Regions from separate parts of the Clostridium felsineum DSM 794 genome, predicted to be linked through region 1. Evidence: predicted binding sites of a transcription regulator. Region 1 holds the regulator's gene; the other holds the start of a gene.
What was found. The regulator LexA, encoded in region 1, represses DNA repair genes until DNA is damaged. The targets are predictions, from matches to a motif close to CNAACANNTGTTNG.
Positions count from the first base shown of each region.

Region 2: CLFE_RS02565 (putative DNA modification/repair radical SAM protein) is a predicted target of LexA. The motif match lies at 4,905-4,918, and genes of this name have one in related genera.

Region 1 covers NZ_CP096980.1:2,439,579-2,448,010, forward strand. Annotated here, with positions in the region: gene CLFE_RS11505 (TldD/PmbA family protein) at 1-1,325, shown strand, start outside; gene CLFE_RS11510 (tyrosine recombinase XerC) at 1,660-2,646, shown strand; gene CLFE_RS11515 (hypothetical protein) at 2,718-3,110, opposite strand; gene lexA (transcriptional repressor LexA) at 3,300-3,911, shown strand; gene CLFE_RS11525 (methionine gamma-lyase family protein) at 3,945-5,225, opposite strand; gene hfq (RNA chaperone Hfq) at 5,315-5,560, opposite strand; gene miaA (tRNA (adenosine(37)-N6)-dimethylallyltransferase MiaA) at 5,621-6,550, opposite strand; gene mutL (DNA mismatch repair endonuclease MutL) at 6,574-8,432, opposite strand, start outside.
Region 2 covers NZ_CP096980.1:523,967-532,398, reverse strand. Annotated here, with positions in the region: gene CLFE_RS02595 (HPP family protein) at 1-131, shown strand, start outside; gene CLFE_RS02590 (ABC-F family ATP-binding cassette domain-containing protein) at 223-1,779, opposite strand; gene CLFE_RS02585 (GTP pyrophosphokinase) at 1,849-2,502, opposite strand; gene CLFE_RS02580 (flavodoxin family protein) at 2,735-3,364, shown strand; gene CLFE_RS02575 (GNAT family N-acetyltransferase) at 3,426-3,929, shown strand; gene CLFE_RS02570 (NAD(P)-dependent oxidoreductase) at 3,973-4,845, shown strand; gene CLFE_RS02565 (putative DNA modification/repair radical SAM protein) at 4,958-6,280, shown strand; gene CLFE_RS02560 (TIGR03915 family putative DNA repair protein) at 6,259-7,011, shown strand; gene CLFE_RS02555 (TetR/AcrR family transcriptional regulator) at 7,094-7,669, shown strand; gene CLFE_RS02550 (MDR family MFS transporter) at 7,743-8,432, shown strand, end outside.

The sequences.
Region 1 (8,432 bases):
CAACGAAAAATAATATATCTTCTTATGAATTATATTATGAGTATATTAGCAATTTAAACATAGCTAGCTATAATTTAGATATAGACAATTACGCTATAAGTAAAACCTTTGGAATTAGCTTTAGGGGGATATATAATGGCAAATTAGGTATGGCATCTACAGAAATTTTAGATGACGCTTCTATAAATTTTCTTATAAATGCTGTCATTGATAATGCTTTGAATAATGACAGTACAGAAAAAGAAGTGATTTTTAATGGGAAAAATCAGCAGTATCATAAGGTTGATACCTTCAATGAAAATTTGGCGTCAATTTCGGCAAAGGACAGACTAGAGCTTTGTCTCAATCTTAGTGAAAAAGCTCAAAATTATAGTTACGATTCTAAATTCAAGTTAAAAACAGTTATGGCAGAGGTTAATTATGTAGAAAAGGAATATGGAATAATTAACTCAGAGGGATTGAACTTAAATTACAAATCAAACCATGAGTCTTCTATAATAGAAATAGTTTTAAACAAAGGAGAGGAGACTAATACAGATTACGCATATGCCTTTTATAAAAGCAAATCAGATTTAAATGAAGATGAACTTGTAGAAAAAGCTATAAAGAATACCATAGGTAGGTTTGATGGAGAAACTGTAGCTTCTGGAAAGTATAAAATTGTAATAAAAAATTCTACCTTTGCACTTATGCTAAGAACTTTTTGGGGGATCTTTAATGGAGAAAATGTAAACAAGGGAATTTCTTTATTAAAGGGCAAATTAGAAAAAGCAGTGGCTAGTAATTCAGTAACACTTATAGATAATCCGTTATTAAATGCAATAAACTCAAAACCTTTTGATGCGGAAGGAGTAGCAACAAAAGAAAACACCATTATAGAAAATGGAGTTTTAAAAGGTCTATTTCATAATATAAAATCAGCAGAGGAAGATAATACTGTTAGCACAGGAAATGCATCAAAAACAAAATACTCATCATCCATAGGTGTTTCCCCAACTAATCTTTATATAGAAAAAGGGAATAAAGACTTTGACGAAATAGTAAATAACGTAGGGGATGGTATTCTTATAAATGACCTTCAAGGAACACATTCAGGAGCTAATGTTGAAACTGGTGATTTTTCTCTTTCTGCTAAAGGAACGCTTATAGAAAAAGGAAAATTAACAAAAGCTGTTGAGCAGATAACTATTTCAGGAAATTTTTACACTTTGCTAAAAAATATAGAAGAGGCTGCAAATGACCTTGAATTTTATCCTCCAAATTCCACAGGAAACTTTGGAAGCCCTAGTATTGTAGTGAAAGAAATATCCGTGTCAGGAAAATAAAACAAAACTGGTAAAAATAATTTGATTTATTTTTACCAGTTTTTATTTTTTTAATTTCCAGTAAAGTAGAACCCCTAAACATAGGTAGTTGATAATAGCTTTCACTTGATTATCAATAAAATGGGTAGGAGTGAGAAAGTTTTCTAAACATATATTTGAGTTTTTTTAAGGCTTTTTTGAAATAGATTTTTATATATGTACATAATTATGATTTTACAAAAAGTATTTTTAAATTTTACATTAAAAAAGTAACTATAAAAAGAAGGATTTCGCCCCCCTTTTGTAGAATATTTATTCGTAAAATAGGAATTTGACGAAGTAAAGGAGGTTTTTTATGAAATATTCATTGAAACAGATAAACGATCCACTCTTACCAGTATCTTTAAACAACTTTTTAAATTATCTAAGAACTATTAGAGGTAAATCCGAAAAAACTATTTATAACTATAAAATAGACTTGATTCTATTTTTTAGATTTTTAAAACTATATCGTGGTCTATCTCAAAATGAGGATTTTGAAGATGTTGTAATTAGCGATATAGATGGAGATTTTTTGAAGTCCATCTCTTTAGAGGATTTATTCGCATTTTTGAGTTTTGCTGAGGAATTTAGAAACAACGGTACTTATGCCAGAGCAAGAAAAATAGCTGCACTAAGATCTTTTTTTAAGTACCTTTCGGGAAAAGTTAAATTAATAAAAGAAAACCCTACTTTGGAATTAGAATCACCTAGTATACCTAAAAGAAATCCTATATACTTAACACTTGAAGAAAGTGAAGCTCTTTTAAATGTTATAGATGGACCTTTTAAAGAAAGAGATTATTGCATAATGACTTTGTTTTTAAATTGCGGTCTTAGGCTATCGGAATTAGTTAGCATTGATATTTCCAAAATAAAGGGAGATACTTTAACTATTCGGGGAAAAGGAAATAAGGAAAGAACCATTTATTTAAACGAAATGTGTATAAAAACCATAGAAAATTATTTGCCTGTAAGAAATAAAAAAGCTGCACTTATAAAAGAAAATGACAAAGATGCTCTTTTTATAAGCAGAAAACTTGGTAGAATAAATCAGCGAACTATAGAACTCATGGTAAAAAAGTATGCTAAAAATGCAAATTTAAATTACGAAAAGCTTACCCCTCACAAATTAAGGCATACTGCTGCTACTTTAATGTATAAGTATGGAAATGTGGATATTAGAAGTCTCCAGCAAATACTAGGCCACGAAAGTGTATCTACCACTCAAATTTATACTCATATAGATGATGAAAATTTAAGGAAAGCAGTAAAATCAAATCCGCTTAATACTATAAAATAATTACATAATAACTATTATGTAAACTTATAAAAACTAGAAGAAGGTAAATTACAATTACCCTCCTCTAGTTTTTATCTATTCAACTTATCCTTTTTTAAGGTAAATATACCTGGTGATGTTTCGTTTATATACTTATTTCTTTTGTCTTCATTGTTTAAGATGTCATTCAATCCGTCTATATCGTCTATAAATTCAAATTCAAGCTCTTCATGTTCATCATTTTCTTCTATATAATCATCATCATAATCATGCAAAATTTCATCATTTTCTCCTACTATCTCAGCACTAACTGGTGTCTCATCATCTATGACATTGTCAATTAGTATAGACCTTGTATTTACATTGTCTGGATTAAGACATTTACCACAATTGTTGCATACCTTATTTGGATCCAAATCACACTTGTCACATTCACCACAATTAGTACATGGTTTATTTTCATCTAATATACAAATCTTATCCATAAAAAACTACCCTTCTTTAGAGTTTTTATACAATACAGTATATTGTATCAAATATTCTATTTCATTTCAATAACTAATATAAAATTTTTAGTTTGTTGAAAAACAGAACATAAGTTTGCATAGTTATATATATTATGCTATAATTTAATTTAATAATTAGTATATTAAAATTCTTGCGGGGTGTGTAAATTGGCTGCTGATAAAACAAGAGACGTTCAAAGTGAAATATATGAATTCATAAGGCAAGAAGTTCTAGATAAAGGATATCCACCTTCTGTTAGGGAAATCTGTGCAAAAGTTGGTTTGAGTTCAACTTCTACAGTACATGGTCACCTTTCAAGACTTGAAAAAAAAGGTCTTATAAGACGTGATCCTACTAAACCTAGAGCTATAGAGCTTATAAAGGATCCTATATCAAAAAGGGAAATGATTGATATTCCTATAGTAGGTAAGGTTCAAGCGGGTCAGCCTATTCTTGCTGTTGAAAATATAGAAGATTATCTCACTATTCCATTAAATTTTGTAAAAAACACAAATGAGCTTTTTATATTAAAAATTAGTGGAAATAGTATGATTGAAGCTGGTATATATGAAGATGATTTAGCCATTATAGAAAAAACAAATTATGCTCAAAATGGTGATATAGTAGTAGCTTTAATAGAAAATGATGCAACCATAAAAAGATTTTTTAAAGAAAAGAATCAAATAAGGCTTCAACCAGAAAATCATACTATGGAACCTATTATAGTTGACAATTGTGAAGTAATAGGTAAATTAGTAGGTATATACAGAAGATATTAAAAATAAGTGACTTTCATTGAAAGCCACTTATTTTTAATTTATTAATTTGGAAAGAGATATAAGCACACCTAACTTTGCATGGTCAAAAGTTAATCCTCCTTGAAGATAACCTATATATGGTTCTCTTATAGGAGCATCTGCAGATAATTCTATTGAAGCGCCTTGTACAAAAGTACCTGCTGCCATTATAACTTTATCTTCATATCCGGGCATATCCCATGGTTCACATTGTACAAAAGAATCTATAGGCGATGCATATTGGATTCCCTTTATAAAATCAATTAATTTTTTCTCATCATTAAACTTAATAGCTTGTATTATATCTGTTCTCTTATCATTATATTTAGGAAGAACTTCAAAACCTGCAAGTTCCATTATTCTAGCACAAAACACAGCACCTTTGACAGCTTCAATAGCAACATGTGGAGCCATAAAGAGTCCTTCATAAAGCTGTCTCATAACTCCAAATGTAGAGCCACACTCTCCCCCTATTCCTGGAACTGTAACTCTAAATGTAGCTTGCTCTACATATTTCTCTTTTCCTACTATGTATCCACCTGTTGTAGCTATTCCTCCTCCAATATTTTTTATTAAGGAACCTGCTATTATATCAGCTCCAACATCTGTAGGTTCTTTTTCTTCTATAAATTCACCATAGCAGTTATCAACAAAAACTATCACGTTTTCTTTAACGCTCTTTATTTCTTTAATTATTTCTTCTATTTCATTTATTCTTAGAGATTTTCTCCATCCATATCCTGTAGAACGTTGTATATGAACTAACTTTATACTACTGTCTTTTTTTAGTTCTTCTTTAACGGATGTTATATCAACCTTACCGTCTTTTAAATCCACCATTTTGTATTTAACACCAAATTCTCTAAGTGAACCTACCTTTTTGCTATCATCCATTCCTATTATATCGTGAAGAGTATCATAAGGCATACCACAAATAGACATCATAGTATCATTAGGACGTAAATTTCCAAATAGAGCTGCACCTATAGCGTGTGTTCCATTAACAAAATGAGGTCTTACGAATGCGCTTTCAGCGTTAAATATATTGGCATACACTTTATCAAGTGAATCTCTACCTATATCATTATAACCGTATCCACTAGAATTAGTAAAATGTGATTCACTTATTCTTTCTTCTTGAAAGGCAGCTAAGACTTTAAGTTGATTACCTTCTCTAATTTCATCATAATATTTAAATTCTTTTTCCACATCATCTAATGCTTTTTCATATAAATCTAATACTTTTTCATTAATTTTGTACTTATTCACAAGTGCTTTTTTTGTAAATTCTAGCATAAACTTCGTATTCCTCCTGGTTAAGACAAGTTTTTAATTACACACTCAAAAAAGAGGCAATCAAAAAACTTGCCTACTTTCTCTATAATTTATTCTTCATCCTGTTGTGGCTGATTAAACAATATTGGCCTTAAAGGAGTTATAGTAGATACTGCATGCTTATATATCATCATTTGTTTTCCATCACTTTCAAGTATTACCGTAAAACTATCAAATCCCTTAACATTACCTCTCATTTGAAATCCATTTGTAAGATGAATTGCAACAGGTATTTTATTCTTTCTTGCACTATTTAAAAATATATCCTGCAAATTATTTGTTGACTTGTTATTCATGATACTCACCCTCCGTTTATTTTACATAATTAATATTCTATAAAAAACTTTAAAATCCTTTTAAATTTCTTCCATAGAAGATAGAATTTTAAAAACTATATCATCATCATTTTTATATCGGTCTTTGTCTATCCAAATAGCCCTCTTATCTTTTCTAAACCAAGTAAGCTGCCTTTTTGCATAGTGCCTACTTCCCTTCTTGATAAGGTCTATTGCTTCGTCAAAGGAAATATAACCTTCAAGATAAGAAAGTATTTCTTTGTACCCTATTCCCTTCATAGATTGCATATTTGAATTATATCCCATATCCCTTAATTTTATAACTTCATCAACAAGACCATTTTTAATCATAATGTCTACTCTTAAATTTATTCTTTCATATAATTTTTCTCTGTTCATATTTAATATAAAATAATGAATGTTATAAGGTATATCGTATAAATCTACGTTACTATTTAGTTCGCTTATAGTTTTTCCTGTTATTTTATATACCTCTAGTGCCCTTATTACTCTCTTTAAATCATTTGGATATAATTTTCTATATGAATCTATGTCTATATCCTTAAGTTTTTCGTGAATATATTCCTTACCCTTATCTTGTGCAATAGATTGTAGGTGTTCTCTATATTTTTCGTCTTTATATGCTCCAGTAAAATCATAATTACATATTAAAGAATTTATATATAGACCCGTACCACCAACAATTATAGGATATTTTTTTCTACTTGTTATATCATCTATAGCGTTTTGAGCTTTTTCTTTAAAGCTTGCAACACTGAAATCTTCAGAGGGTTCAACTATATCTATTAGATGATGTTTAACCCCTTTCATTTCCTCTTTTGAGACTTTAGCAGAACCTATATCCATATGCTTATATATTTGCATTGAGTCCGCAGATATAATTTCCCCATTTATTTTTTTGGCTAATTTTATTGATATATCAGTTTTTCCTACTGCTGTAGGTCCTGCTATGATAAGTATATCTTTCATACTAAATTCATCCTTAATTAATTCTATTGAATTCTTTTAAATTTCTTTTCAAAATCATTTACTGTTAATTTTATAATAGTTGGGCGTCCATGTGGACAATTAAATGGATCCTCAGCAAATCTTAAATCTCTTACTAAACTTTTCATTTCATCGTGTGTAAGCTCATGATATGCTTTAACAGCTGATTTGCAAGCAGCTGTTGCAATGCTTCTATATTTAACGTCAGCTGTCTCACCACTTCCCATGTTTTTTAAATTATCAATTATTTCCAAAAACAAATCTTTTACAAGAGGTTTTCCCAAGAATAACGGAACCTCTTTTATTGCAACAGTATTATCTCCAAAATAATCAATAATAAATCCAGCACTTTTAAATACTTCTTTATTTTCGTCGTAATAAAGAAAATCTTCAGGAATTAATTCTACTACAGAAGGAGTAATTAAAATTTGTGATACAACCCCTTTGGTTTTAATTTCTTCTCTATAACGTTCAAATAGTATTTTTTCATGAGCTGCATGTTGATCTATTATATATAACTGATCAAAGCTCTCGGCTAAAATATAAGTATTATTAAATTGCCCTATTATTCTAAGTTCAGGAAACTTAGGCATCTTACTAGTAATTATATCATAACTCTCTTTTTCTTGGGAGTTTTCTTTTATTATATCTTTTTCTACAGATTTAAAATTAGTATTTTCTATAGCTATCTCATCAATACTTTTACTTTTAATGCTACTTTTTAAATCTATGGGTATTTGAACTTGTACTTTAGGTATCTCATTATTAAAATTGTCTCTTTGAATTAATTCTTCTTTATAATTATTTACCTTTACTTCTTCCTTTAAATCAGAAAGCTTATCTTCTTCTTTTTCTAATTCTTCAACTTTAAAAGATTCCTTTAAGCTGTTTTTAATTCCTTCATGTACTGTATCAAAGATAATTTTAAATATGTCTCTTTCATTTTGAAACTTTACTTCTGATTTTGTTGGATGCACATTTACATCTACAAACTCAGGAAATATATCTAAAAATATTACGAAGAAAGGGAACTTATTTATCATCATAAAAGACTTAACTGCATTTTCAACAGCAGCAGTTATTAATTTATTTTTTATATATCGCTTATTAATAAATATACTCTGATTGTTCCTACTACCACGGCTTATTTCAGCATTTCCTACATACCCATGAACTGATACTAAATCTGTATGACGTTCAAAGCTTATAACATTATCACATATTTTTTTACCATATATGGCTCTTATAGTATCTAATAAATTGTCTGTTGAGTACGTTGTAACTACTCTCTTACCGTTATTAACTAATCTAAAAGAAACATCAGTATGTGCTAAAGCCAAACGATTTATTATATCTGAAATAGAAGAGGCTTCTTTTGCTGTAGATTTTAAGAATTTTTCTCTTGCAGGAACGTTATAAAATAAATCACGTACCTCAATATTTGTTCCTATATTAGTTCCGCAATCTTTAACATAATCAATACTTCCACCACTTATAGATATTTCTCTTCCAAATTCATTTTCTTTAGTTCTAGACTTTAGTGTGGTTTTTGATACAGAAGCAATACTCGGAAGTGCTTCCCCCCTAAATCCTAAGGTGCTTATAGAATATATATCTTGAATCTTTGATATCTTACTTGTTGCATGTGGCATAAAAGCTTTTTCTATATCATCTTTATCTATACCGTAACCATCATCAAGGACTTTAATAAGGGTTCTTCCGCCGTTTTCTATTTCAATATTAATAGTTTTAGCTCCAGCATCAATACTGTTCTCTACAAGCTCTTTTACAACAGAAAATGGCCTTTCTACTACTTCTCCAGCTGCAATTTTATTTGAGGTATCTTCACTCAAAATATTTATTC
Region 2 (8,432 bases), 1.9 Mb from region 1:
TAATACCTGCCCAAAGTTTGTGGACATACCCTCTGCAAGTTTTAGCTGGCAGTGCTCTACTTTTAGTAATTAATCTATTATGGTTTAGAAAAGCTACAATATTTACTAGATGGGTTAATAGAGGAGTTTAAGAGTATATTCGCTTTGTAATTAAAAGAGCTATGCAAAATTCTCACCCTGCATAGCTCTTTTTCTATTTACTAATACATATTCAAAACTTTTTTACACTATCTTTGTAGTCCACTCTTCACAATTCCAAACATCTGTAACCACATCTCTGTAGAATTCAGGCTCATGGCAAACTAAAAGAATACTTCCTTTATACTCCTTAAGTGCTCTTTTAAGTTCATCCTTTGCATCTACATCCAAGTGATTTGTAGGTTCGTCTAGTATTAATATATTGGTTTCATTGTTTATAAGCTTACAAAGTCTTACCTTTGCCTGCTCTCCTCCACTTAAAACCATAACTTTGCTTTCTATATGCTTAGTTGTAAGTCCACACTTTGCTAGTGCTGCTCTGACTTCATATTGAGTGTACGCTGGAAACTCCTCCCAAACCTCTTCAATACAGGTCTTGTAGTTTGCTTCTTTAATTTCTTGTTCAAAATATCCTATGTACTGATAATCACCAAGTTCAACCGAACCAGATATAGGTTTAATTTTTCCAAGTAAGCTCTTTAAAAGAGTTGTTTTTCCTAAACCATTTGCTCCTACTAAAGCTATTTTTTGTCCTCTTTCCATAGTAAGATTCAAAGGCTTTGAAAGAGGAGTATCATACCCCACCACTAAATCCTTAGTCTCAAAAATCAGCTTCCCTGAGGTTCTAGCAGTTTTAAAATTAAACTCTGGTTTTGGTTTTTCTTGAGACTTCTCTATTATATCCATCTTATCCAGCTGCTTTTGTCTTGCTCTAGCCATTCCTGTTGTAGCAACTCTTGCCTTATTTCTAGCAACAAAATCCTTTAACTTTGCAATTTCCTGCTGTTGCCTTTCATAAGCTGCTTCAACCTGCTTTTTATTTGCTTCATAAACTCTCATGAAGTTATCATAATCTCCTGCATACCTAGTTAACTTCCTGTTATCAATATGATATATTACATTAATAACAGAGTTTAAAAATGGTATATCATGAGATATTAAAATAAAAGCATTCTCAAAATCATTTAAAAATCTTTTAAGCCATTCAATATGAACTTCATCAAGATAGTTCGTAGGCTCATCTAACAAAAGTATATCTGGTTTCTCTAGTAAAAGCTTAGCAAGAAGCACTTTTGTTCTCTGACCACCACTTAAATCTGCTACATCTTTATCAAGTCCTATATCTGTAATTCCAAGTCCCTTAGCAATCTCTTCTATTTTAACATCTATAACATAGAAATCATTGTTATCTAAGGTATCTTGTATAGTTCCCATTTCATCTAATAACTTTTGAAGCTCGTCCTCTGATGCCTCTGCCATTTTATCGGTAATTTCCATCATCTTTGCTTCCATATCAAAGAGATATTTAAAGGCATCCTTTAATACATCCTTTATAGTTTTTCCCTTTTGAAGGCTTGCATGCTGGTCCATATATCCAACTCTGACATTGTTAGACCATTCAATTACTCCTTCGTCTGGCATAAGTTTTCCTGTTATTATACTCATAAAAGTGGATTTACCTTCACCATTTGCACCAATTAGTCCAACATGTTCCCCTTTTAAAAGCCTAAACGACACATCTTCAAAAATAGCTCTATCACCAAAGCCATGGTTTACATTTTTGACATTTAAAATACTCACTTTGACCTCCAAAATCTCCATTAATAAAATAACTTATTAATACTAGTTTATAGGAAGCTGCACCATTTTTCAAACTAATTTTTCTACCTCTTTTTGTATGTTTTGCATTTTCATATCCGTCTGGCATATTACATCTGCACATTCTTTTAGTTCAAACCTTATAGCCTCAGCATCTCTTCCTAGTGTTTTATAGTAAAGCTTATGTTCTAAACTTGCCCAAAAATCCATGGCAATAGTTCGCACTTGAACCTCTACCCTAACTGGCTCTACATGATCAGAAAAAAATATAGGAACCTCTAAAATCATATGAAAACTTCTATATCCATTTGATTTTGGATTTTTTATATAATCCTTTTCATTTATGAGTTTTATGTCATCCTGCCTTTTAAGCATGTTGGCAATTTCATATATATCACTTACAAAAGAGCAGACAACCCTTACACCTGCTATATCATTTAAATTATCTTTTGCTGAATTAAAGCTAAGCTCAAGCCCTTTGCGCTCAAGCTTATCCATTATACTTTTAGGATCTTTAACTCTATCCTTCATATATTCTATAGGATTTCTTTTTCTTTTAACCTTAAATTCATTATCTAAAATTTCAAGTTTTGTTTTAACTTCCTTTATAGCCGCACTGTACTTCATTATTAGTTCTTGCATTTCTTCTATCTTTTCCTCAATATCATCTCTCTCAATATAATCGGCCTCTTCAACGTGTGCCATAATTAATTATCCTCCCTCAACTTAACCTATCCCGACTTAATTATTATATACTTGTACTCATTCAAATGATACTACATTTTCTAGTGCCATAAAAGGAATTATGTGATTCTTAACAAATACATCAATATTTTTTTATATATCGTTAATATTTTTCGTACTTAATTTAGCAAAACTTGACTTATAAAATATGCTATTATTGTTATATACATTTTTTTATTGGGAGGTATTTGTAATGAAAGTATTACTTATAAATGGAAGTCCACATGCTAATGGCTGTACTTACACTGCTTTAAGTGAGGTGGCAAAAGCTTTAGAGGAAGAAAATATAGAAACAGAAATTTTCCATATAGGAACTGATGCTATAAGAGGCTGCATCGGCTGTGGTGGTTGTTCAAAGCAAGCTTCTTTTAAATGCGTCTTTGATGATGATACTTTAAATGCCGGTCTTGAGAAGGCACAAAATGCAGATGGGTTTATATTTGGTTCACCAGTACACTATGCTGCTGCTTCTGGTTCAATTACTTCTTTTCTTGATAGATTCTTCTATGCTGGTGGTAATAGCCTTGCATTCAAGCCAGGTGCTGCTGTTGTAAGCTGTAGACGTGGTGGTGCTACCGCTGCTTTTGATCAATTAAATAAGTATTTCACTTTTGCTAATATGCCTATAGTATCAGCTCAATACTGGAATATGGTACATGGTAATACACCAGATGAAGTAAAACAGGATCTTGAGGGTCTTCAAAACATGAGAACTCTTGGCAAAAACATGGCATGGCTTTTAAAGAGCATAGAGGCTGGAAAAACTGCCGGAATAAACTTACCTAAGATAGAGCCAAGAATAAAAACAAACTATATACGTTAATTTACAAACAAAGCATTAAAACTAATTTAGCTTTAATGCTTTTATGTTAGTATGAAAGTTGGTGTTATACTTGAAAATTAAAAAGGGCACATTAAAAGATATTACTCTCATAATGGACATAATAAATAATGCTATTGTTGACATGGAATCAGAAGGAATATATCAATGGGATAGATTTTATCCAGATGAAAGTGTAATAAATGATGATATTAATAGTAAAAATCTCTATGTTTACACTGACGAAAATATAATTAAAGCTTTCTTAGTGTTAAATGAAATTCAAGACACAGAATACAACTCTATTAATTGGAAACACCAAAAAGGTAAACAATTAGTTGTTCATAGATTATGTGTTGATCCTAAATTTAAAGGAAAAGGTATTGCTACAGCTCTTATAAAATACGCCGAAAGCTTTGCTAAGGAAAAGGGCTATGACTCAATACGCTTAGACTGCTTTTCTAAAAATTCATATGCATGTAATCTCTATAGAAAAAATAACTACATTGAAAGAGGTATAATGACCATTAGAGTAGGTGATTTTTTCTGCTTTGAAAAGGCATTATAAAAGTGAAAGGAAGTGAAAACTTTAGTATATGCTAAAGGAATATATGATAAATAAAAATACGAAAATAGGATTCATTGGAACCGGAGTAATGGGACGTGGCATGGTTCAAAATCTACTAAAGGGCGGCTATTCTGTTTATATTTATAACAGGACTAAGGAAAAAGCACTACCCCTAATAGAAAAAGGAGCTATTCTTAAAAACTCTATAAAAGAGCTTTCCAAAGAATGCGGTGTTGTAATAACAATGGTAGGTTATCCAAGTGACGTTGAAGAGGTATACCTTAATGACGAGGGTATACTAAATAATATTAAACCTAAAAGCTATGTTGTAGACATGACAACCTCAAAACCATCCTTAGCAAAAAAGATATACTCTAAAGCAAAGGAAAACGATATTTTTTCACTTGATGCTCCTGTTTCTGGTGGAGATATAGGTGCTGCCGAGGGCACTCTATCCATAATGGTTGGTGGAGACAAAGAGGCTTTTGATGCTTTAATGCCTATATTTCAACTTATGGGAAAAAATATAGTACTTCAAGGATCAGCTGGCTCAGGACAACATACAAAAATGTGCAATCAAATCGCTATAGCTTCTAACATTATGGGCGTATGCGAGGCTTTATCCTATGCTAAAAAATCCGGACTTGATGCAGAAACGGTTTTAAAATCTATTGGTGCTGGTGGGGCTGCAAGTTGGCAATTAAGTGCTTATGCTCCAAGAATACTAAAAGGAGATTTCAAGCCTGGTTTTTATATAAAACATTTTGTTAAAGACATGAAGATTGCTTTAGAAGAAGCATCCGAAATGGGTTTAAAAACTCCTGCTTTAGAACTGTCTAAAAAGCTGTACGATAAACTTATAGCTGATGGACAAGAAGATTTAGGTACTCAAGCTCTTTATAATTTATATAAATAGGCTTAAACAAAAAGGTTTTTCACATACAGCTTGTGGAAAACCTTACTATCCCCTTTACACGAACATACGTTTGGTGATATAATAAATTAAAAAATTATGGGGGATGTTTTCTGTGGATGTATTTGAAAAACTTCAAATTTTAACTGATGCTGCAAAATATGATGCTGCTTGTACTTCAAGCGGAGCACAAAGGAAATCAAAGAAAGGCGGCATTGGGAGCGCTGAGGCTTGTGGGATATGCCACAGCTTTGCAGGCGATGGAAGATGTATTTCCCTTTTAAAGGTTCTTATGTCTAATGCCTGTATTTACGATTGTCAGTACTGCGTAAATAGAATTTCAAACGATACTCCTCGTGCGTCCTTTACACCACGTGAGCTTGCAGATCTCACCATGAACTTTTACAGACGAAATTATATAGAAGGACTTTTTTTAAGTTCTGGTGTAATGAAAAATCCTGATTACACCTGTGAGCAAATGATTGAGGTTTTAAGGATTCTAAGATATGAATATAACTTTTACGGATACATACACGCAAAAGCTATCCCTGGTGCTGACGATTATTTAATTGAAAAACTAGGCATGCTTTGCGATAGAATGAGTGTTAACATAGAGCTTCCCTCTCAAAAGAGTTTAAAGCTTCTTGCTCCAAATAAGTCCAAACATTCCATTTTAAAACCTATGGGTTATATTAAAAATAAAATAAGCGAAAACACTAAAGATATAGTACGTTATAAAAGCGCTCCAAAATTTGTTCCAGCAGGTCAAAGCACTCAAATGATTATTGGCGCAACACCTGATACTGACTTTCAAATTTTAAATCTTACTGAAAGCCTCTATAACAGCTACAAGCTAAAGAGAGTTTTTTTCTCTGCTTATATGCCAGTTGCATCAAATCCCCTTCTGCCATCAGTGGATACAAAGCCACCTCTTCTGCGTGAGCATAGACTTTATCAGGCAGATTGGCTTTTAAGATTTTATGGTTTTAAAGCAAATGAACTTCTTGATAATAGAAATCAAAGCTTTCATCCCTATATAGATCCCAAATGTAATTGGGCACTTAACCATATGGAATTTTTCCCTGTAGATGTTAACAGAGCTCCCTTTAAGGTTCTACTTAGAGTTCCTGGTATAGGTGTTAATAGTGCTAGAAGAATCATTATGGCTAGAAGAACTGTAAATTTAAATTTCACTGGTCTAAAAAAGTTGGGGGTAGTTTTAAAAAGAGCACAATACTTTATAACCTGCAGTGGAAAAAGTATGGATGGTATTAAAATTTCACAGGATTCTGTACTTAGAGCTCTACTCTCGGAAAAATCACTGGATATGTATAAAAATAATGTTCCCCTTGAAACACAATATGAACAGTTATCTTTTTTTGATAATAATACTCTCTTAAAGGAGGAAATTCAAAAATGCTTGACAGGCCAAATTTAATATATTACTATGATGGAAGCTTTGAAGGCTTAATGTGCTGCGTTTTTGAAAGCTACATAAAAAATGAGCTTCCAGTAACCATCTTATTAAACGACAAATCTCAAATGACCTTATTTATGTCAAAGGAAATAGAAACTGACTCAAAGAACGCATTACGAGTAATAAAATCCATTCCGAGTAAAATGGGAAAAGCTGCTTTTGACTTCATAAAAAGAGCTTTTTTAACATGCCTTATAGATAAAGAAATAAATATATTACTTTTTATGAGACTTGGATATAAACATGGTTCTAAAATCATGAGTATGCTTTCTAATGATGTTGTTAATGCTCTCTTTAAAGCTGTAACTCATTTAGATAAAGAAAGTCATCTTTTTAAAGGCTTTATAAGATTTTCTGCTTTTAAAGATGGCTTAGTTTCAGAGATAGAACCTAAAAATTATGTACTTCCACTTTTAATTGAGCATTTCGCTAATCGATACCCTGAAGAGCATTTTTTAATTCACGATAAGACTCATAATATGGCTCTTATATATGAACCTTATAAAGCTTCGATCCTACCTGTAGAAAATATGAAGCTTCCTTGTTTAACTGAAGATGAAAAACACTTTAGAAAGCTTTGGACACATTACTATAAAACCGTTGAGGTTGAAGGCAGACATAATCCCAAATGCCGTATGACTCATATGCCTAAAAGATATTGGAGGTACTTAACAGAATTCCAGACATACTAAACTATTATTTTTATCTTGACTTTTATTTTTAAATAGTTTAATCTTATATAGACCAGTCATTATAATTAGAAGGTGATTTATTATGAAACAAAAAAATGATTCCAGAGAAAAAATTTTAATAGCCGCAGCTGAACTTTTCCAAACGAAAGGCTTCAATGCTACTGGTTTAAATGAAATTTTAAAGGAAAGTGGTTCGCCTAAAGGATCACTATACTATTACTTTCCAAAAGGAAAAGAAGAACTAGCTTTAGAGGCTATAAAGCTTTCTACTCATAATATAAAAGGCAATTTAAAAAAGGATATGTTAGAATACAAAAATCCTATTAAGGCTGTTCAAGCGGTTGTTAATCATATAATAGAGGATTTAAAAAGAGATGGCAAACCAAAAGATATCTCACTAAGCCTTTTATCTCTAGAAACTTATTCATCAAGTGAAGTTTTAAAAGAAGCTTGCCGAACATCTTTTATAGAATTGCAACAAATTTATTCTAATAAGTTAACTCAAAATGGAATTAGTGAAGAAGATGCAGCGTTTTTAAGTATGACTATACTTACTTTACTAGAGGGTTCCATTACGGTATCCCTAACTCAAAAAAATCAAGAGGCCCTTTTTAATTTAAATAAACAAATAGATTTATTACTAAGTCCTTATTTATAAATTTAAATAAGGTATATTTTTTCAACATTTTTATATAGACTGGTCTAAATAAGAAAAAGGAGATTATTTTTTCATGGAAGCAAAACAATTAAATTCAGAAAACACCCCAAAATATAATGTAAAAGCAATTATGTTTACACTCTTACTTGCAGGTTTTTTATCCCTATTTAATGAAACAATACTAAACGTAGCATTTCCAACTCTAATGAAGGAAATGCATGTTAGTGCAATAACCGTTCAATGGTTAATAACTGCCAATGTTTTAGTAGTTGGAATTCTTGTTCCAGTTACAGCTTTTTTACTTCATACCTTCACTACAAAACAGTTGTATTTAGCATCTATAACATTTCTTTTACTTGGAACTATATGTGCTATATTTTCAACATCATTTACTGCACTACTAATTTCAAGAATAATTCAAGCCTTTGGAACAGGTTTAATAGTTCCACTAATGATGAATTCTTCATTAGCTATAACCCCTCCTGAAAAACATGGTTCAATTATGGGGTTATGTGTATCTATACTTACTTTAGGACCTGCTTTAGGACCTACTGCCTCTGGAATACTTCTTCAATATTTTAGTTGGCACTCTTTATTCATTGTATTGGTTCCACTTTTAATCCTTTGTATAATCTTAGGGATAGTCTTTCTTGAAAATACTTCGGAAATAACAAAACCAAAAATTGATTATTTATCTATTATATTATCAACTATAGCTTTCGCTGGAATAATATATTCAATAAGTTCACTTAGTACCTCTAAG